DNA from 3 places in the Paenibacillus sp. MB22_1 genome. Region 3 is predicted to be linked to each of the others. Evidence: riboswitches for the same ligand, from Rfam matches in the RefSeq annotation. Region 3 holds a riboswitch; each other region holds the start of a gene.

Region 1 (7,455 bases), 1.7 Mb from region 3:
TCTACGGAAGTGAAGCCGGTGCCGGCTTCATCGGCGGGATCATCGCCGGTTTCCTGGCGGGTTACGTTGCACTTTGGATCAAGAAGTGGAAGGTGCCGAAAGCGATCAATCCAATCATGCCAATCATCATCATCCCGGTTCTCTCTTCGCTGATCGTAGGTCTCGCCTTCATTTACCTGCTTGGCGGCCCGATCGCCCAAGTGTTTGAATGGCTGACCAACTGGCTTGCCAGCATGCAAGGAGCCAGCTCGATTCTGCTGGCCTTGATTCTGGGCGCCATGATCTCCTTCGACATGGGTGGTCCGGTTAACAAGGTAGCGTTCATGTTCGGCTCCGCGATGATCGCGGAGGGGAACTATCAAATCATGGGTCCGATCGCCGTTGCGATCTGTATTCCGCCGATCGGTCTGGGCCTGGCAACGTTCTTGTTCAAACGCAAGTTCCATAATGCCGAACGGGAATCCGGCAAAGCCGCCTTTACGATGGGCTTGTTCGGGATCACCGAAGGTGCGATTCCGTTCGCATCGCAAGACCCACTGCGCGTTATTCCCAGCATCATGGTCGGCTCGATGACAGGTTCCGTCATCGCCATGCTGGGCGGCGTCGGCGACCGCGTAGCTCACGGCGGTCCAATCGTTGCCGTACTTGGCGCCGTTGACAATGTCCTCATGTTCTTCGTGGCCGTCATCGCGGGTTCCATCGTTACGGCCTTAATGATCAAATTGCTGAAGAAAGAACAGGTCGAGCCTCAGCTCGCCGAAGCGAGCGCTGCGGACGAGGCGGCTCCAGCCATGGAAACGCCACGTGCGGAGAACGTCCGCCCGGTAAGCGTGCCGGCTGCCGAAGCTCAAAGCACAGTTCGCAAGCTGACGGATATCATCAGTTTGGATCTGATTGAGCCTTCCCTGTCCGCGTCAACACGGGACGGGATCATCGACGAAATGATTGCAAAGCTGAACGCTGAAGGTGTGCTGACCTCCTCTGCTGAGTTCAAGCAGGCGATTCTGAAGCGCGAGCAAGAAAGCTCTACCGGGATCGGCATGAACGTCGCCGTACCGCACGGGAAGTCGGTGGCGGTGCTGAAGCCAAGAGTCGTATTCGGGATCAAGCCGGAAGGCGTGGATTGGAGCAGCGCGGACGGAACGCCCGCTAAGTTGATCTTTATGATCGCTGTCCCTGCCGAAAACAAAGGCAATGAGCATTTAAAAATTCTGCAAATGCTGTCCCGCAAGCTGATGGATGACGCATTCCGCGAACAGCTGCTGCAGGTGAAAACCAAACAGGAAGCTTATCAGCTGCTGGATCAAATTCAATAATTAAACTAAGGTCCCCCGAGCCGTTGCGACGGCTTCGGGGGAATTTGCTTATTTTTGCAAATGATAAGGTACAGTCGCAATGACGATATCTTTCTTGTTAAACAAATAAGCTCTAAGCAACAAGCTCGACTGATTATGCAAAATATTCTGCCACCAGTGCCGAGGAATAAACTGAGGAATCAGGACGGTAATGTGATCGGTCTCCGCCGTTTTCCATTCCACGGTATCAATGAACTTCATCAGCGGCCGGATAATGCTGCGGAAGCTGGAGCGCAGCGTAATGAGCCGAACCCCCGGATTCCATTCCTCCCACTTCTTCTCCATCCGTTCGATGTCCTCATCATCAAATCCGACATACACCGCAACAACGTTATCCGTCAGCGATTTGGCGTAGCTTAACGAGTTCATCACGACACGGGTAACGCCCGCCACCGGCACGACGATCGTGCTGCCCTTTATGCAAGGTTTGTCTTTATCGATGTCAATCCGAAGCTGGTCGGCGATATTGATATAATGTCGATGGATCTGGTAGAAAATAAACATCACGAGCGGCAAGAAGATGAATACGAACCAGACATGTGAAAACTTCGTGATGATGAAGATGAGCGTAATGCCCAGCGTCGTCAGCATGCCAATCGTGTTAATCGTAAGCCGGAACACCCAACCTTGCGGCTTGCGCTTGATCCAGCGCACCATCATCCCCAGCTGGGACAAGGTGAACGGAATAAATACCCCAACCGCATAGAGCGGAATCAGGCTTTCCGTGTCGCCGTGGAATCCAAGAACCAGCAGCGCCGAGGCTACGCCCAGGAAGATAATTCCGTTTGAAAAGCCAAGCCGGTCACCGCGCACCATAAACGCATGCGGCATGTATTTATCTTTGGCGAGCATAAACGCCAGCAGCGGGAAGGCCGAATAAGCCGTATTGGCTGCCAGAAACAGGATTAACGCTGTAATGCCCTGGATCAAGTAGTACAAGATCCCGCGCCCAAAGGTCGATTCAGCGATTTGAGATATTACGGTGGCCTTCGGATCCGGAGCAATTCCGTACCAATAGGCCAGCGCACTAATACCGATAAACATGGTGCAGAGAATGACACCCATCATCACCAGCGTGGTTGCGGCATTCCGCTCCGCCGGCGGCTTGAAGTTCGGAATGGCGTTGGACACCGCCTCAACCCCCGTTAAGGCCGAGCACCCCGAACTGAACGCCTTGAGCAGCAGGAACAAGCTGACGTTGGATACGGCCGTCCCGAACTCCGGTGCGCTGGCATGAATCCCGCCAGTCCAATACTTGTAGAGTCCCGACACAATCAGGACGAAGATGGAGGCCACAAATAGATATACCGGAACCGCCAGCATTGAAGCCGATTCCGTGACCCCACGCAGGTTCATGATGGTCAGTATAGTAATCATCAGGAGGGCGATCAGCACCCGCTGATCATGCAGCATAGGGAATGCGGATGTTATGGCATCTGTACCGGCTGACGAACTTACAGCTACCGTCAGTATATAATCAACAAGCAGCGAGCCGCCGGCCAGCAGTCCGGTTGACCGCCCCAGGTTATCCATCGCCACGATATAGGCCCCGCCCCCGGTCGGATAGGAGAAAATCGTCTGGCGGTACGACAGAATCAGAATCAACAGAAGCCCAAGTACCGCAAACGAGATCGGGATCGAATACCAGAGCGCGGAAAATCCCGCCGCCATCAGGACGATCAAAATCTGCTCCGTACCGTATGCCACGGAGGACAACGCGTCCGACGACAATACGGCCAATGCCTTAAGTTTGCTTAGCTTTTCTCCTTCAATTTCGGTACTTTTCATCGGTCTGCCGATCAGTACCCGCTTCAGTTTGCTTACCATGATGAAATCCTCTTTTCATTCTCAAAATAGCCTTCAATCCTGATCCGCTCGTAGTCCTTTAGGCTTCCCATTCCTGCAGCGAACAACACAAAAAGGCCGCAGGAAAGTTGGACCTTCCCGCAGCCGCTTTAAAAAGTTCAAGCAGATCACTGCGACAATTCCCTCTTTCGGACGCTTACGGAGTTAGCTGACGGATTCGGGCACGAAAGCAGCCCTACGCAGTTTGGCCAAGTTGGCCAAATCAAGCGATTCACCCCGGAAACCCGCCCTTTTGGACGCGTTTCATTGGTTCCCCCGTTTCTTTCTGAAATAAAGAAAGAACTCAGCGATCAGGTATTTTCGCCATATCAAATTGCTACGGATGAATCATACTCCCCGCCTCAAGAAGTGTAAAGATGAGGAAAAGGCGAATGGGTCGGAAAATGGGATCGACCTTGTTCGAGGAAGCGCATACATCATCCTCTTGCATTCATTTTTGAGGGCAGGCTTGAATTATCGAAGCATACATGCAAAAAACACCGTAAGGGACGACATCCAGTCGCTTCCTACGGTGTTCTGATCTCAAACCGATACAGGTTTAAAACGAGAGTCCTCTCAACTTCTTATCCAGCAGCTCGAACGCCAGCTGCAGCCGATCTTCCGGCACCTCGCTATAGCGATCTCCGATACTGATTTCAAAGGTACTTCCCCCATCTGCCTTCTCCTTGACGAAAGAGGTTAAGCCAACCCCGGTTTCCCGATATACCTCAATCAGCACGGGCTCCAATCGATCCTTGGGAACGTCCGAATGAACATGGAACATGTTCGACACCGGGATCGCCGGGACGGTCTTCATCCGATGACATTGATTAAACAGACTGGAGAGCTCCTGCGCTTGCCGATAATACATCCCCATCTTTCCTATGCGCTGCTCATAGTAGTAATCCGCACTCAGAAAATAAGGATACAAGCTGATGAGATCCCCGCCATGGCGTCTTTTCCACACCTTAGATTCCTTCGTCAGCTCCGGATCCCCTGCCAATATGGCTCCGGCGATTCCGCCGATGCCTTTGTAGAACGAGATATAGACGCTGTCGAACAGGGCGCAAACCTCTGCGGCGGTTTTTTCGTAGTAAGGCAACACTTCGAACAGTCGGGCTCCGTCCAGATGTAGCTTAATGCCCCGCTCCTGGCAGTAGGCGGAAATGGCTTCAAGCTCCGCGAACGGCGGCAGCTGACCGCCGATTTCGCGCTGCGGCAGCTCCAGCAGCAGGCACGAGACATCCTCCGGCAGTTGCCGAACGTCCTCCATCTCAATCAGCCGATCCTTATCCGCCAGGAGAATCGGCTCCAGCCCGTGCAGTTCCTTTAATCCGTCTTCCTCATGAATTTCCAAATGGCATAAAGGATGATAGGCCACACGTTTCGATCCTTTGCGGTCGCACCAAATCCGTAAAGCAATTTGCTGCGCCATCGTGCCGCTCGGAAAAAATACAGCCGACTCCTTGCCGAGCACCGCAGCCATTTTCCTTTCGAAGGCTTCCAGCGCTTGTCCTGTACCGTACATGTCGCTGTCTACCCCGCCGCTGATCTCGGCAAAAGCCTGCTTCAGCACCTCTACATTCCGTTTTCCGTGGCCCACCACTTGATAAACCGTCCGGTCAAAGGCCGCCTTCAGTGTCCGCCTATCCAGTACCCCATCATTTCCATACATGCTCCTCACCGCTCCTCTCCCACGCTGTCTGTCTAATTTCAGTATGATCATGCTTATTATAGCGCCATTTGAAGCAGGAATCGATGATTTGGATGGATTGGGCGGTATAGGTCTTGAAAGCCTCCTTACAGAATTATCCCTTTCGTTCAGAAGGAAGGAAGAAAAAGGACGTCTGTAAAAATCAGACGCCCTTTCTAATGCCGTATTGATGGATTATAGCTTAAACACGTTCGTCAATCCGTTCATATTCTCGGACAGTTCGACCAACTTACAGGAGGTCTTCTCGATATCACCGAAGATCCGTTCCTGCGTACCAAGCTGATCTTGGATATCGCCGGACACTTGCAAGCCAGACTCGATCGTGGTGTTCACATCCTCCAGCGTTGCAGTCATTTCCTCCAGCGCTGCGGCTTGGGTGGTAACCCCATCGGAAATATCGTTCAACATGGCGAAGGTGTTCTCCATATTGTCCATGATTTGCTCGATATTGATCTTCACGTTCTCCGATTGCGTTACGCCCTGCTGAACCTTCTCTTCCGTCTGGGCAACCGCAGATACCACACTGCCGGTACGAACGGTCATATCTTCAACCAAGCTGCTGATTTCCTGCAGGGAGCGGTTCGTATCCTCGGCTAATTTCCGGATTTGTCCGGCTACCACCGCGAACCCTCTGCCCTCTTCCCCGGCCCGGGCCGCTTCAATCGCGGCGTTAAGGGATAACAGGTGAGTCTGTTCGGAAATTTGTTGAATAATGCTGACAACCTCGGTAATTTTCTGACTCTGTTCCTCAAGCCCAAGTACCTCACTGTTGACGTGCTTCGTATTCACCGCCAGCTCACTAATCGCCTCAACGATCGATTCCACCGAACGCTTCCCGCCTTCTGCGGAATTCATCACCAATTGGGCCCGCTCGGCAATTTGGTTAGCAAGTTCTGCTGTCGTCTGCGAATGGTTCGTAATCTCCGAAATGGCAATGGCCGTTTGCTTCATGCTTTCCGCGTTTTGAGTAAATACGTTCAGCAAATCCTTGATACCCTTGTTGATTCCGTGCATCTGCCCATTCGCCTGCTCAATGATGCGGTTTAACTCTTCCGAAGACAGCGTCACTCGTTCGGAGGAGGATTGGATGGATGCGATCAAATGCTTCAAGTTATCTCTGGCCTTCTGAAGCGAGAAGATCATTTGCCCGGCTTCCCCTTGCTGAAACGTATGTATTTGCGTCGATAGATCGTTATCGGCCATAGAATTAGCGAGCTTCGCGCCTTCTTTAAGCGGACGAACTAGAAAAGCTTCGGAGATAAACGCAGATATCACTTGGAAAATGAGAAAAATGATCAATGCCTTTAATCCCAAAGAGGGGGTAATCAGTTGAAAAAAATCATTACTCTGGCTATAGGATAAGGTTGCAATTAGAGCGGTATTGGAGACGAACATGGCCAAGAAGACAAGCACCATGATCCGGGTCCGGATAGAAATATTGCGAATTCGATTCATCTTAGTATCACCTGGTTTATTCGTAGTATAAAGCACATTGTTTTTCCGCTCCAAGTATCTCCTCCTATCTTTAAGATAGGCATTTGATTCTAAATCTATCGTGTGATGTTCATTATATAGTCCAATATATAGTTCCATTTAACCATAGTCAAATGCACGTTAACAACTTTTGATTGGAACTATAGCGACAGGATTAATATCGCTCTTGTTAAACTGGTTAATAACCAATTCGACAAAGCTTACGACGTGTGGAATTTCTTGCCCCATACGGCTTCAAACTCATCCATCGCGGCTGCGGCAGCCTGTTCGTTGACCGCCTTGTAAATCGGCTTTAGCGCCGCTGCGACGGCTTCTTAAGCGCGTTCTGGATATCGCCAGCCGTCTTAATGTCGTTTTCTTTAATAAAGCTTTGAATTTGATCTTTGCTAAAAACGCCAACCATCCCGCGAGCAACCCGCCGCGGGATGGTTGGCATTCAGACCTCATATTGTCTCGAGCGGGTGGTGTCCACCTCACCGGACGTTTCCGGCGCCGATTCGAAAAATACACGTTGTGCCGGATAAGCCAGCTTAATCCCCTCTTCCTCCAGCACCTGCATAAAGGCCAGATTCATTTCCTGACGCACTGACAAGTACTCTCCCCAAACGGTTGATCGCGTGAAGTAATAGATGAAAATGCCTAAGCTGCTCTCGTTAAAATCCGTAAACTTCACGAAAATGGTGCCTGGGTCGATTTGCTCGTTGTCGCGTAGCAGTTGTTCGATTCGATGGATGGCTGCCATCATCCGCTCCCGATCAGAGTCCAGCGCCACAGGAAGTGTAAAAGTCACTCTTCGCTTACCCATTTTGCTCCAGTTCGTGATTGGCTGATCTGCCAGTTGAGCATTGGGAACGGTAATCACCGCATCAGCGAAGGTGCGGATCTTCGTGCTGCGAAAAGTAATATCCTCCACCGTGCCTTCAGCGGTGGGCGTCAGAATCCAATCTCCTTTGGAAAAAGGCTTTTCCAAAATAATCACAATGCCGCCAAAGATGTTCCCTAACGTATCTTTGGCAGCCAAAGCTACGGCTAAGCTGCCTAACCCCA
Region 2 (7,455 bases), 200 kb from region 3:
GCGTCGCTTGACGCCTTTGATGACGCCTCCGGTTTGGGCCGGAGGCGTTTTCTGCGTTAACTTGGAGTGGAGAAAGGAGGAGGAAGCTTGGACACATCGGCCAATGAAACGTTAAGTTACGAGAAAGCGATGGAGCGAATCCAACATAAACTGGCGCTGCTGCCCGATTCCCCGGGTTGTTACTTAATGAAGAACAAAGACGGTAAGATCATTTACGTCGGCAAAGCCAAGGTGCTGAAGAACCGGGTCCGTTCCTATTTTACAGGCAGCCATAACGGGAAAACCCAGCTGCTCGTATCCGAGATCCGCGACTTCGAATACATCGTGACCGCGAGCAATATGGAAGCACTTATCCTGGAATGTAACCTGATTAAAGAACATCATCCGCGTTACAATATCCTCCTGAAGGATGACAAGACTTTCCCCTATATCAAAATTACGAATGAACCGCATCCCCGGCTGGAAGTGACCCGGCGGGTGCTTAAAGATAAAGCAAAATATTTTGGTCCGTATCCGAACGCCTACGCGGCTCAGCAAACGAAGAAGCTGCTCGACCGCATGTATCCGCTGCGCAAATGCAATGTGATGCCGAAGGAAGTGTGCTTGTATTATCACATCGGCCAATGCTTGGCACCTTGCGTATATGAGGTCGAGAAGGAAACGTATGAGAAGATGACGCAGGAGATCATCTCGTTCCTGAGCGGCGGGCATGTGGAGATCAAGAAAGAGCTGGAGCGCAAAATGCACGAGGCAGCCGAGGCCCTGCAATTCGAGCGAGCTAAGGAGCTGCGCGACCAAATCATTAACATTGATGCGGTGATGGAGAAGCAGAAGATTACGGTGACCGATGCGAAGGACCGCGACGTGTTTGGGTATGCCGTAGACAAGGGCTGGATGTGCGTGCAGATTCTATACATGCGTCAGGGAAAAATGATCGAACGGCATGCGTCGGTCTTTCCGTTTTACGGCGACGCCTATGGCGATTTTATGTCCTACGTGACGCAGTATTACAGCGATAACCCGGCTTTGCCGCAGGAGATTCTGCTGCCGGAGAAGCCGGAGGATCAAGAGGAGGCCGGCGCGCTCGATGCTCCAACCGCCTTGCAGGAGTGGCTGGGGGTGAAGACGCTGGTGCCGCAACGCGGCTTAAAGCGGCAAATGACCAAAATGGCCGAGGAGAACGCGCGCGTGACGCTGGACGAGAAGTTCCGCCTGATCGAACGGGATGAGGAACGCACCTCGAAGGCGGCCGAGAACCTCGGCAAAGCGATTGGCCTGGAGTCGGTGTCGCGGATCGAAGCGTTTGATAACTCCAACATCCAAGGGTCGAACCCGGTCTCAGCCATGGTGGTGTTCATTGACGGCAAGCCGGCCAAGAAGGAATACCGCAAATATAAAGTAAAAACCGTGAAGGGCCCGGACGATTACGAGACGATGCGCGAGGTCATCCGCCGTCGCTATGAGCGGGTGCTGAAGGAGAATTTACCGCGGCCTGACCTAATCGTGGTCGACGGAGGCAAGGGGCAGATCTCTGCGGCTACCGATGTGCTGGAGAACGAGCTGGGCCTACACATCCCGGTATGCGGCCTCGTGAAGGACGCCAAGCATAAAACCGCACAGCTGATGGCGTTTGATCCGCCGGAGCCGGTTTATCTGCCGCGCGACAGCCAGGAGTTCTACCTGCTGCAGCGGATTCAGGACGAGGTGCACCGCTTCGCCATTTCGTTCCATCGCGAACAGCGGGCCAAGTCGATGGTCGCCTCACGGCTGGACTCGATCCCCGGCATCGGGGAGAAACGCCGGAAGGCGCTGCTTAAGCACTTTGGATCGCTGAAAAAAATTAAAGAGGCCTCCGTCGAAGACTTTCGGCCTCTTTCTATCGGGGATAAATTAGCCCGTCAAATCCTTAATGCCCTTCGGGACGAAGATCCGCCAGAGGAGTCATAACATACGGCTCCTCTTTTTGTTGCGGCGTCGGGGTCTTCCGCTCCTTGCTTGGCGGGTTAAACAAGTAAATCACATACGCAACGATCGCCGGCAAGGCGATGTAGAACAACCCGGCGACGATGTTCAGCGCTCCGCCCATAAACATCAGGCTCAGCGACATCAGGATGCTGTCGAAGATGACGTGCGAGAAGACAACGGTCGCGAAGCCGTAGCGCAGGAACACGAAGCTGAACAGCAGTCCGATAAAGGTTAATTCGATCGGGCGCGAAATGACCGGATAAATCGGATACAACGTGTGGCCAAACGCCCAGATTAAGGTCGACAGCAGGCAGGCGATAAAGGTGCTGCGGAACATTTTCTTCAGCATTGGGATCCCGAACAAGCGATACACCGCTTCTTCTCCGATCCCTGCCACCCAAGCCAGCAGCGGAAACAATAGCGGGTACACCATGTTGTAAGGCGATTGCGTCGCATCGGTCGTGGACCAGGTATGAATCGTTTGCTCTAAAATGAAGAAAACAACGGATTGAACGCCTAACAGGATCAATGCCCAGGCATACCCGTCAGCCACGGAGGTCAGGATGGAACGGCCGTACCCTTCTTCCCGTGATCGCGCCCACAAGTTGATGCCGTTCTTCCGCCACAGTCCATCGCCGCCCACCAGCGAGAAGTACACGGAAGCGGCGAGGAACAACGTCACCAGACCTTGGAAGAAGAGGCCAAAGATGAGCACGCCGGATTCAAGACCGTCTTTTTGGAACACGGGGATCATGTTGATCGTTCCAATCGTGGATAGCACGAAGTAAGCCGAAGCCAGGAAAATACCCCGCTTAAACGAGGTATGGGCCCGCGTCAGCGCGCTGTAGACGATCGCCAGAATCGCCAGCACGAACGTCAACAGGGCGTATCCGGCATAGGTGAGCCAGCTGGCGATTTTCGTCTGTCCGGCGACGTAGTCCTGATGAGCCTGCGGTACGGTAAAATAGCTCTCCAACGAGGAAACCTTGCCGTATTCGAAGCTGAGCTTGATTTCCGCTTGCGATTCGCCTAACGTGTAGCCATTGATATGGTAGAGGAGGCCCACATCCCCTTCACCGGAGGCCAGCTCCAGATCGCTTGGTTTAAATCCAAAGGCGTTCAGGTAAGGCTGTGCCAGCTCTTCTTTCTCCGCTAACGTTAAATCCCCCTCCCATGCCTTCATGGAATCGGTGGTTTCCGATCCTACATCAAGCATCATCTGCTTGGTGGCGTTGCTGGAGGAACTGATCTCCTCGAAGCCGACGACTTGACCGGTGGTCATATGGACATCCACGGTCACGGCGCTTAACGATTCGGTGGGGTCCGTGTAACGGACACGAAATACGTCATATGGAAATTGCTTGTCATACGTTTTTAAGTATGGGGCGAGCAGATCGGCTTTGGTTAAGTAACCAAACAGATCGGAACGCGTTTCGTATGTAATCAATGCTTTATCCTTCGTGGGATTCGGCAGGTCGATCCCAAGTACGGATTGGACAAATTCACTTGCATGGGCAGCTGCTTCCGGTTTGCTGATCACCTCATTTGCTTGCTGCAGCTGCAAGGACTCCGAATCGGTGGTCGGAAACAGTTGAACGGCGACGAACACAATGAATCCTAGGGCGGCCAGCAGCCACAGATTTTTGGTCTTCATCCTGCGGCGGCCATTTGACGTCAAAGGGGAACTCACTCGCAAAACTCCTTTGTTATTAAGTTGAATGAAATCGGGAACACGTACTCTTCTTATATTATGAGGTATGTTTTTCCCTCAAGTACGTCAAAGTAAAGATAACACAGCTATCCCCCCTGCGCCAGACGGAGGGCAAAATTGACGAGAAACGGCAAAAACTTCGGCAAGTCTACGCATCATTTAGATTGGGGGCGAACTTAATCTGCACAATCCCTGATTTCGTCCTTTTCTGGTCTTTTTCTTGAAAATAGAGCTTTGTGGCGGGACGGAATAAGGGATATAATCCATTTGACGAAAAATGATTGAAAACAATTGAAAAGATTGGCCGAATTTCGCAACGAAAACGGGGGAACCGTATATTTTGGGGTGAATTTCACGGAGCTTCAACTCCCAGCAAGGGGATATGTTCCGCGAATAGGGCAACTGGGCATGTCCGAATCCGTCAGCTAACCTCGTAGGCCTGTGCATCAGGAACCAAACACCGAAAGGCATTGGATTTCCAGTGCTTTTTTTCTTTTGTGTTTTTTTCAGAACGATGATGAGGTGAACGCGTTGCATACCAAGAAAATTAACCTTTCTCCGCCGCAGATATTGGTGACTGGGTTTGCGATCATTATTTTGCTGGGTGCGCTACTGCTCATGCTGCCGATTTCCAGTACGACCGGGGAAACACTCCCGTTCGTCGACGCACTGTTCACGGCTACTTCAGCAACCTGTGTTACGGGGTTGGTCGTGGTTGATACCGGGACCTATTTTTCAACCTTTGGACAAGTCGTGATCGTCCTGCTGATCCAGATTGGGGGGCTTGGGTTTATGACCATGGCCACTTTGTTCTCCCTTGTCCTGAAACGAAAAATATCGCTAAAAGACCGTCTCATCCTCCAAGAAGCGATGAACCAAAACTCTGTGGAAGGAATCGTACGGTTAATCCGCAAAGTTCTGTTGTATTCGCTCGTTATTGAATCCAGTGCGGCGCTGATGTTTGCGATTCGATGGTCATTCGATATGCCGATTGGTAGGGCGCTGTATTTCGGAGTTTGGCACGCGGTCTCGATGTTCAATAATGCAGGGTTTGACCTGTTTGGTGAATATCAAAGCTTCACGAAGTACGTTGCTGATCCGATCGTGAACTTCGTTGCGATGTTTCTGATCGTCTCGGGCGGGATCGGATTTATCGTACTGTCCGACGTATTCGAGTTTCGGAAGCGGCGGAAGCTGTCGTTGCATTCGAAGGTGGTATTGTCGATGACGTCGGTGCTGATCGTGATCGGGGCGTTAGTCATTTTCATCTTTGAGTTCACGAACTCGCGTACGCTTGCTCAGCTCAGTTGGAGCGGCAAGATCTGGGGTTCGTTTTTCCAATCGGTGACGCCGCGTACGGCGGGAGCCAACACGCTGGATATTGGGTCATTACGGCAGGCAACGCAATTCTTCATGATCATCCTGATGTTTATCGGGGCCTCCCCAGGCTCTACGGGGGGCGGAATTAAGACGACCACATTTACGATTCTGGTCGGCTCGGTTGGTTCGATGATTCGCGGAAGGACTGACCTAGTCCTGTTCAGGTACCGGATGGCCGGGGAACGGGTCTTTAAGGCGCTTACGATCACGATGCTTGCCTTATTCCTGGTCTTAGCAGTGGCAATGGTATTGTCTACCACGGAGGACGCGAGCTTTTTATCGATTTTGTTTGAAACCACTTCGGCTTTCGGCACGGTCGGACTTACGATGGGGTTGACGGGGAAACTAACGGTTATCGGTAAAATTATCATCAGCTTCACCATGTTCGCCGGTCGGCTCGGGCCGCTGACGCTTGCTTATGCGCTCGGTCCGAAGAAAGGAAAAGAGCTGTACCGCCATCCAGAAGGCAAAATCATTATTGGATAAGGGGAAAACGGGCAAAAATGAAAAAGCAGCAGTTTGTGATCATCGGCTTGGGGCGCTTCGGCTCGAGTCTGGCCTTGGAATTGATGGAGTTAGGATATGAGGTTCTGGGCATCGACCGGAATGAAGAGATCGTGGAAGAACTTAGCGATCGGCTCACGCATACGGTTGTCGCCGATGCTACAGAAGAAGAGGTGCTGAAGTCGCTGGGGGTTCGTAATTTCGATTGCGGGATCGTAGCGATTGGCACCGACATTCAAATGAGCATCCTGGCAGCTATTCTCCTCAAAGATCTTGGCATTAAAACGGTAGTTGCCAAAGCGATCTCGCTTCTGCACGGCCGAGCTCTGGAGAAGCTGGGGGTGGATCGGGTGATTTATCCAGAACGCGACATGGGGGTTCGTGTGGCCCATCAGCTGGTTACTCCAAATTTGCTGGATTATATTGAACTGTCGAAGGAATACAGCATCGTAGAAATGAAAGTTCCCACTTGCTTGAACCATAAAAGCATAGGTGACCTCAATATGCGGGCACGCTTTGGCTGCAGCATCGTGGCGATTCACCGCAATGGCGGTATTTTGGTTGCTCCCACTGCGATGGATCAGTTAAATGAAGGCGACATTATGGTTATTATAGGAGCAAAGAAAAATATCGAGCAATTTGAATCAATCATCAATCCTTAATAAGATGGTAAGATGGCTTACTAGCATGGAACGGAGAGAAGTATGGAACAACAGGCCATTTGGGCTTTAATCATTTTTTTGCTGACCTACGCACTCATTATATCTGAGAAAATTCACCGAACGGTGCTGGCTATGGCTGGTGCGGCGTTCATGATAATCTTTGGCATCCTTGATCAGGAGAGCGCAGTGCATCATATTGATTTTAATACGCTGGGACTCTTGATCGGGATGATGATCATCGTGAATACGACAGCCAAGACCGGTTTATTCACGTACATCGGCATATGGACGGCCAAGCTGGCCAAAGGCAATCCGATCACTCTGCTGTGGTTGCTGGCGCTGATCACCGCGATAGGTTCGGCATTCCTGGATAACGTAACGACCATTATTTTGATGGTCCCGGTGGCATTTAGCATTACGCGGAGGTTGAGGGTTCAGGCGTTCCCTTACCTCTTTTCTATGATTCTTGCCACGAATATCGGCGGGACGGCGACTTTAATCGGAGACCCTCCCAACATTATGATTGGCAGCGCCGTGAAGGAACTGACCTTCGTAGCCTTCATGCAAAATTTGACGCCAGTCGTGTTGATCATTTTGGCAGTGATTCTGCCGCTTGTGATCGTGATCTTCCGCAAAGAGTTGAAAAAGGCTTATGCTCATCAACAGAGCTTGATGGAGATCAGTCTGGAGGGCTTGATTACGGAGAAAAAGCTGCTCACCCAATGCCTGATCGCCTTGGGGTTGACCTTGTTGGGCTTTTTCCTTCATCAATACATACATCTGGAAACGGCTACTATTGCGCTGGCTGGCGCCTTCTTGCTGCTGCTCATGACCGGCGAGCACGTGATGGAACAAGCCTTCCGTTCGGTGGAATGGCCCACCATCTTCTTTTTCGTGGGTTTGTTCGTATTGGTCGGAGGGTTGGTTGAAACGGGAATCATTACGAGAGTGGCCGAAGAGGTGATGCGCCTGACTGGAGGCGATCCGCTAACCACCTCGATGCTGATCCTCTGGCTGAGTGCTTTGGCGTCGGCGTTTATCGACAATATTCCGCTGGTGGCGACGATGATTCCGATGATCCAAGACATGGGCGGAATGGGGATTCAGCACCTGGAGCCGCTATGGTGGAGCCTATCGCTTGGCGCTTGTCTCGGTGGAAACGGAACATTAATCGGAGCCAGCGCCAATTTGATCGCTGCTGGGATGTCCGCCAAGGAAGGGGAACCGATCAGC
Region 3 (7,455 bases):
AATCTGGTTGTTATTGTAAAATGTGCGATTTTTGACGCTGACAAACTGTTTAATGAGATCGCACTCTGATGGAGCGCATGATCAAACAGACCTTGGCTGACAAGGCCTTATTGACCCCTATAACATTCCATCCTGTCAGGTAAAGGCACAGTAAATACGACGGATAACGGGAAACCACGGACTGTTGCAGCCGAAATTGAATCGAATACCTCGCGCATGTCGAACCAATCTTGCCGCCATGTAAATAATATTCTGGATAACCGTACGAATACGGCGACGCTGCACGTTGTTTCGAATCGGCGAGTCATGCTCACGCAGACTCTCCTGGCCGATGATTCGAAGAAGGTTATAGGCAAACAAGCCGGCATGCAGTACGAGATCATTCGTTGCGAATTTTCCTGCAGGCAGACGCTCCAAATCCAAATCGGTTTTGATTTCGCTGTGGAATTGCTCACTTGTCCCATGATCGCGGTAAAGCTCAATCACTCGTGACGGGGCACAGCGAAGCGACGTCCAATAGACGCTCACTTCAATTTCCGGGAACAGCAACACTTGTCGATCCCGATCAATCGTTCGATGAATGACGTGGAACACTTGGCGAAGGGGGCGGTCGAATCCCTTTTCGCGAAATTCTATCGCGCCGATATATTCGACTTTTCCTTCGCGCTGCTGGCAGGCGATTCCCGTCGTTTCCGCAATGCGCAGCCACATTTCCTTCGGTTCTCTGCGGAGATTGGCCTTGATGATATAGTCGGCTTTCTCGCGATGACAAACATGCAAATTTTCGGCGCTGTCGTTTCCAGCGTCCATGCGAATGAGCAGCGGCAGGTCCGTTGCACGTTTGGCGTATGCGATGCTCTGTTCTAAAAATGCGGCTGTTCCCTTCTGGCAATGCACACTGCCCTCACGCAGTTCCACATTAACGCCATAGCCTTCTTGGCCCAGGTAGGCAAAGATGGGAGCATAGCCGTCAGTCCCTTTGTAAGTACGAGATACGCCTTCTTTCTTTGTGCCGGAATTGTCGAAAGGAGATACGTCGATATCCAGCGGCGCATAAGCCTTTTCACCTGCTGTCAGCCCTGTTAATGGAGCCTTTACCTTGCGAATGAGATCAGCGGATTCCTCAAGTAAAATCCGGTTCCATTCCGGCGTCTGTGCTGCGGCGTCAAGACGCTGGCGAAGAGTCGGGCTGGAGGGGACTTTTTGGAGCTGAAGGCAGATTGTGAATACATCGTCTTTTCGAAACGGCTCAATATGGTCAAAGTCGCTCTTGCCTTGGCAGAGCAGGCCCAGATAGCTCTTCATGACATCGGCGTGGGAATGAATCGGTGTTTTCATACTTTTGATCTTTGTATGATTCAGGCGCTTTCTAAGTCCAGTATGCGCAAGCAAAGCGCCAACGGTTGCAAGACCGGCGTGAGTAGAGAGAATTAACTCTTTCGAGCGGACAAATTGGATCTTCATAGAGCACCTCTCAGGTGAAATTGGAAAAGTTATGATTTTCTTTTAATTTCTTTACCGGAGGTGCTTTTTCCTTCAATTATCTTTAATTTTCAAAGAACCTTTATCACGGATTCAGGCCATAAGTTAAAGCGAATAATGAATGGTCTTTAATAACTATTATTTTCCCATTAAATCTTTGATATTTTTTGTTTATTGCTTCCGTCAACAAAATATCCGATTTGAATTGGACTTCTTTATTCCACTGTATTTCAAGATACACTTGTTTGAATAGAATGTAAAAAAATGACAGAAAGCTATATAAAATGATGATATTCAATCCTATTAATATGAACTGGTGTATCATTGTGGTCTCTCCAAGAGCGGAAAGACAATATTCCAATATTCCCCATTGAATGGAATAACCCCAAATTTCATGCAGAACATAAAATGCCATATGACTCCAAAAGAGCAAACCAAGGACGATCATCAAGTAAAAAATAATCGAATGCTTTTTAATGGTTATCATGGCGATTTTTTTTCCATTCATTTAAACGTGATTCTAATAACTTCATCAACTGAGGATCGGCCTGCTGCATCGCATCAACCATATGATTTACCATCAAGTTCCCATAGTCGTTAATTAAACCTACGGTAACAGTTTTCGTTTGTTCGGTAATAAATTCTTCCTTGCTTTGTACAGGTTCAAAATAACTCTGTCTTGCTCTTCCCTTCCCTATAGTTGCTTTCTTCAGATGCCCTTTTTCAATCAAGCGATTCATCACCGTCATCACGGCATTGAAAGATAAATCATCATCCAGAAGAGACTGCACTTCTTTAATGGTTATTCTATTATGTTCCCAAATAATCTCCATGATTTGAGCTTCTAGAGAACCAAAAAAGCGATTTAGCCCCTCCTCGTTTAAATACATACGTTTAACAGACATGCTTACACCCTTTCATCCAAAATTGACTCTTAAAGTCCTATCTTGGACCAGAATCAACAACTGCTGTAAGTCTAACATACTACACATTGTAGTTAATAAATCTTCTTTGGTCAAATTATGAATATGATCGTCCTCTTTGGATGATCATATTCGAAAAATAGAAGGACAAGCCCATAACTATAGCTTGTCCTTTTAAAGGTTATTCTTCACCAATCATTTTAAGGTAACTCTGCTCACTCACAACACGTCTTGCAGTAACATACCGATTTTTATAATAAGATTCTGACAAACTGCTTATTCTTACACCTTTACTACTTGAAGAGTGTGCAAACTTATTGTCGCCGATATAGATGCCTGCATGAGAAATCCCCTTCCCATCCGTATTAAAAAATACCAAGTCTCCAGCTCGAAGATTGTCCTGATCCACCGGAGTTCCCTCTTTTGCCTGGCTTTTTGACGTACGAGGCAAATCCAATTTGAACTTATCAAAAATATATAAAATAAAACCCGAGCAATCAAAACCAGCTACTGTTGTACCTCCATACAGGTAAGGCGTCCCCACGACTTTATCCACTTCATTTTCAAGTTTGACCGAACTAGCAAAGGAACTGGTAGCGCTTGCTGAAAAAATAAGTGCTGCACCTAATGCCGATAAGATCAGTTTTTTCAAATATGTAGTCTCCCTTCGATGCCTACGGAGTTAGCTGAGGGTTCGGTAGAAGGTTCCCTATATTCTTTTTTACGAAAAGAATAATTCACCCAAAAGTGGTTCCCCCGTTTTCTGTTAAGAAATTCGGCAAAAATTAATTTTTTGTAACCCTACATAATGTAGTCTATTTTCTGTTATTTTGTCAATCCTTATTTTTTTAGAAGTACAAAAACCGTGATATGAATGGCTTAAATCACTTGCTAAAGGCTTTCGAGAGTTATTTGAAATGTCGAACTAAATGATTTTTTATAAAATAAAACCGCGCCGAAAATTGACATTATAATGTACCATATTTATACTACAATTTGTAGGGTTACAATATTTTAATTATTTAGCTTCCCTTCTTACATAGTGAATATGTCCTTAGCAACTGCTTATTTTTCTCTTCCTCTCTTCTACAATACGTTGATGTTGGAATAAGAACCGGAAGGTGATTAAAAATATCAAAAAAGGTTAAATTAATTACTTAAAAATAAATAAAAATGCGAAGGAGCAAGATCATGAATAACAATCATAAACATGATCAAAGCGATCATTCCCAACATTCCTCTGAACATCAACATAAAGAACTACACCACGAACCCAACGAACACCAACATTTACAACATGATGAACACGAGCACCATCATCAGCATGATGAGCACCGACATGTAAACCATGGCATGCACGCTGGCGGACATGATCATTCCAGACATCATGGGCATATGGTTGAAAATTTTAAAAAGCGTTTCTATATTTCCTTAATTGTCACGATTCCGATCCTGATCATTTCCCCAATGATTCAAATGTTTATGGGCGTAAACTGGCGATTTCCAGGGGATACGTACCTTCTTTTTCTATTGTCCTCGTTTGTGTTCTTCTATGGGGGCTGGCCTTTTATTAAAGGCCTTAAGGATGAGCTTTCCGCTAAAAACCCTGGAATGATGACTCTCATCTGTCTCGCCATCGTTGTTGCGTATGTATATAGTACAAGCTCTACTTTCGGTCTCACCACAACCGATTTTTTCTGGGAGCTTGCTACATTAATCGACATTATGCTGCTCGGGCATTGGATTGAGATGAAGTCCATCATGGGGGCCTCTAAAGCTTTAGAGGAGCTCGCCAAACTTATGCCTTCCGATGCACATTTGGTAAAAGAAAAAGGCGAGATTATCGAAATCGATGTCACTGAACTTAAAAAAGGCGATATCGTACTCGTCAAACCGGGGGAAAAAGTTCCGATCGACGGTCAGATTACTGAAGGCGAAACCTTGATTGATGAGTCGATGCTAACCGGCGAATCCGTACCGAATGCCAAGCAAGTAGGCGACCAAGTTATTGGCGGCTCCATTAACGGTCAGGGCTCTGTCAAGATTTCCGTTCAGAGCGTAGGCAAAGAGACATACCTATCGCAAGTAATTGCACTCGTTCAAGAAGCCCAGGCTTCCAAGTCCCGAGCTCAGGATCTGGCGAACCGTGCCGCTAAGTGGCTCTTTTATGGTGCCTTGGTGGTAGGGATTCTCACCTTTGCCGCATGGATTACACTAGGGTATCCGATCTCTTTTGCTTTGGAACGTATGGTTACCGTGCTGATAATTGCATGTCCACATGCGTTAGGGCTCGCCGCTCCACTTGTCATTGCAACTTCGACATCGCTTGCCGCAAAGAACGGACTCCTGATACGCAACCGAACCGCATTTGAAGGTGCGCGGAATATCCAAGCCATTGTGTTTGATAAAACAGGAACTTTAACTAAAGGGGAATTCGGGATTACAAATATCCATCTCGGTAACGCGTCCTCCGAGACGGAACTTCTTACCTATGCAGCAAGCGTGGAGACACATTCCGAGCATCCAATCGCCAGAGGCATTACAAAAGCTGCAAAGGAAAAAGGGATTCAACTTAAAGAAGTGACTGACTTCAAAGCACTCCCGGGCAGTGGCCTTCAAGGGATTGTGGACGGCAAGGAAATTATGGGGGTAAGTCCTGTATACGTAAAGGAGAAGCGCCTTTCATTTGATGAGGAACGCTTTAATCAATGGTCGCAAGAGGGTAAAACCGTTGTCTTTATCCTCGTTGATGGTCAAGTGGCAGGGATGATCGCACTGGCAGATATGATCCGAGACACTGCCAAAGATGCCGTTCAAGAACTAAATGATATGGGGGTTAAATCCATCATGTTAACGGGGGATAACCAGAAGGTGGCCCAATATGTCGGCAAGCAGCTAGGCTTGGATGAAATCTTCGCCGAGGTTCTCCCCCATCAAAAGTCGGATAAAATCGACCAGATTCAAGCAAAAGAAGGTTTGCGTACAGCGATGACCGGTGATGGGGTTAACGATGCTCCAGCGCTTGCCAAGGCAGATTTAGGGATCGCGATCGGTGCCGGTACTGATGTTGCGATTGAGACTGCTGACGTCGTGCTTATCAAGAGCAATCCGCAAGACGTCGTCAATATCATTAAGCTTTCCAGGGTGACCTATCGTAAAATGATGCAAAACTTATGGTGGGCGACTGGTTATAACATCGTTGCCATCCCACTTGCTGCAGGTGTTCTATTGCCGTTTGGCATTGTTCTCGATCCTGCAGTTGGCGCCATCCTGATGTCTTTAAGCACCGTCATTGTAGCCATCAATGCTAAATTACTGAAACTGTAAGCAAAAACTCCTGCCATTTAGGCAGGAGTTTTTGCTCAGGAATGTATCAAAACTTTGAATCATGAAGTTCCCATATTCAAAATATTTACATGAAGCTTGTCCATCGGCCCGAGGTCAGTAGAGCATTATCCGATCATGTTTCTTAAATGGCTGAGTTATGATCTTCATGCCAAATTTCATGAATCGCATCAGCCAAAATCGATATCGTACGATAATTTTCTTCTAATGCATTTTCAACACCGCCGATTTCAATAATAAGCGCGCTATATTCGGCAAGTGATTGATTATATTGTCCATTCCCGCTGGAGTGATCCTTTTGGTAAATCCCCTTGGAGATTCCAGGTATTTTTTCATTTAATTTATTTTGTAGCCGGGCTGCAAATTTCTTGATTTGTTTCCAATTGGGATTATCCCGTCCAACAACAAAATATAACTGAGCGTAATTCACATTGTTGTACAGTATGGTTGTTTTGCTTTTTGATTCCGAATCTCGATGTATATCAAATACATATTCAATGGATTTATGTTTAAAGAGCTCCTTGCTCAATGTAGCCTTTGAATAGGCGTAAGATTTTGCGTAGTCAAATTTATTTATTTTACTTGGATAATCTTCAGCAGATTGGATCACACTCATACCTTTTACTTTTAATTTATTGGATAGATCCTTTCCCAATAAAGTAACGTTTATTTTGGAATCAAAGGCCTCATTGGGATCGGTTTTACCTTGAAGTTCTGGCAACCAAGATTCACGATTATGGGTATGGTAAATCAGCACTCGTGGTTGCTCCGATTGCTTCGGCTTTTGAACCATCCTTTTCGCAGTTGGGGTCACCGCTGAATTTTTCAAGGAAGCGATTGGATTTGGCTTCTCTGCTTTTATTGTCTTACTTGATTTTTGAATAATGATCTTTTCTTCTTTTACCATCAGAACCTGACTTTTTTCAGGTAAGGTGCCAACTTTAGGTTCGTTTAGTTCAATGTACGCCGGGATGACTTTTAGGGAAATTAAAAAAGATGATAGAAACACTGACAGGCCGATCACTCTCAATTTGGTTCGCGTCATTGGTCTCCCCCTTCTCTTCGTTTTAGTACTAATCTATTTTTATTCGTAGCACTGATAGAATAGAACGAAATTAAGAGATTAGGACGCGAGCAGGCATGAGATAGGTGAAGCAAAATATTTAACATCACATTAAATCCACATAGTAACGACACAATTAAATGCTACGATAAACGAGTAGCAAAAAGTTGATAGAGGCACTAGCCTTGCATCTAAAGTGACATGGTATTTAATTAATTGTTAATATTAGTTATATCAGCTTATTGTATTAAAATTTTCCATTTCTATTTCCCGCCAATGTGCTAAAAGGGTAACAGGACGTGAAGTGTAGTCATGTTACCAAAAATTAGTAGATGAATCGTTCGGTTACTCTAGTACCATCTTGACGCTCTTGAGCTTCAACGGATGTTTTCTCGGCCTTCCTGGCCGCCCTTTCTTACGCCGGCCTTTGGATGGCCGAGACGGCGGTCGTAACACAGCTTGTTGAAACTCTTCCCACGATCGCTCAGCATATAAGCGCATGCGTTTCAAGATCTGCCATAAGCTTAGATCCGTTTGCATCTCTAACTTGATCAACAGCACCAAGCTGTACGCGATCAACGCCAGATAGATTTGGTTCCAGATGGCGGTCTGGTTTGCGCTGTAGATCTTCACCAGCCTCAG

What was found. A riboswitch is a leader RNA that binds a small molecule or an ion and turns the genes downstream of it on or off. The one in region 3 is predicted to bind cyclic di-AMP.
Region 1: linked by a shared signal. The riboswitch ahead of ACL02P_RS19735 (APC family permease) and the one ahead of ACL02P_RS11600 (C40 family peptidase) in region 3 are both predicted to bind cyclic di-AMP.
Region 2: linked by a shared signal. The riboswitch ahead of ACL02P_RS12570 (TrkH family potassium uptake protein) and the one ahead of ACL02P_RS11600 (C40 family peptidase) in region 3 are both predicted to bind cyclic di-AMP.

The regions. Positions count from the first base shown of each region.
Region 1 is NZ_JBLADV010000002.1:1,696,135-1,703,589, reverse strand. It holds gene ACL02P_RS19740 (fructose-specific PTS transporter subunit EIIC) at 1-1,316, shown strand, start outside; gene ACL02P_RS19735 (APC family permease) at 1,365-3,182, opposite strand; cyclic di-AMP (ydaO/yuaA leader) riboswitch at 3,340-3,520, opposite strand; gene ACL02P_RS19730 (threonine aldolase family protein) at 3,760-4,875, opposite strand; gene ACL02P_RS19725 (methyl-accepting chemotaxis protein) at 5,089-6,369, opposite strand; gene ACL02P_RS19720 (hypothetical protein) at 6,701-6,844, opposite strand; gene ACL02P_RS19715 (mechanosensitive ion channel family protein) at 6,845-7,455, opposite strand, start outside.
Region 2 is NZ_JBLADV010000002.1:198,154-205,608, reverse strand. It holds gene uvrC (excinuclease ABC subunit UvrC) at 130-1,947, shown strand; gene ACL02P_RS12575 (CPBP family intramembrane glutamic endopeptidase) at 1,907-3,619, opposite strand; cyclic di-AMP (ydaO/yuaA leader) riboswitch at 3,969-4,131, shown strand; gene ACL02P_RS12570 (TrkH family potassium uptake protein) at 4,199-5,542, shown strand; gene ACL02P_RS12565 (potassium channel family protein) at 5,560-6,222, shown strand; gene ACL02P_RS12560 (ArsB/NhaD family transporter) at 6,265-7,455, shown strand, end outside.
Region 3 is NZ_JBLADV010000002.1:1,892-9,346, forward strand. It holds gene ACL02P_RS11585 (M56 family metallopeptidase) at 1-54, opposite strand, end outside; gene ACL02P_RS11590 (IS1380 family transposase) at 136-1,464, opposite strand; gene ACL02P_RS11595 (BlaI/MecI/CopY family transcriptional regulator) at 1,956-2,387, opposite strand; gene ACL02P_RS11600 (C40 family peptidase) at 2,587-3,057, opposite strand; cyclic di-AMP (ydaO/yuaA leader) riboswitch at 3,062-3,196, opposite strand; gene ACL02P_RS11605 (heavy metal translocating P-type ATPase) at 3,597-5,732, shown strand; gene spoIIP (stage II sporulation protein P) at 5,875-6,795, opposite strand; gene ACL02P_RS11615 (IS4 family transposase) at 7,159-7,455, opposite strand, start outside.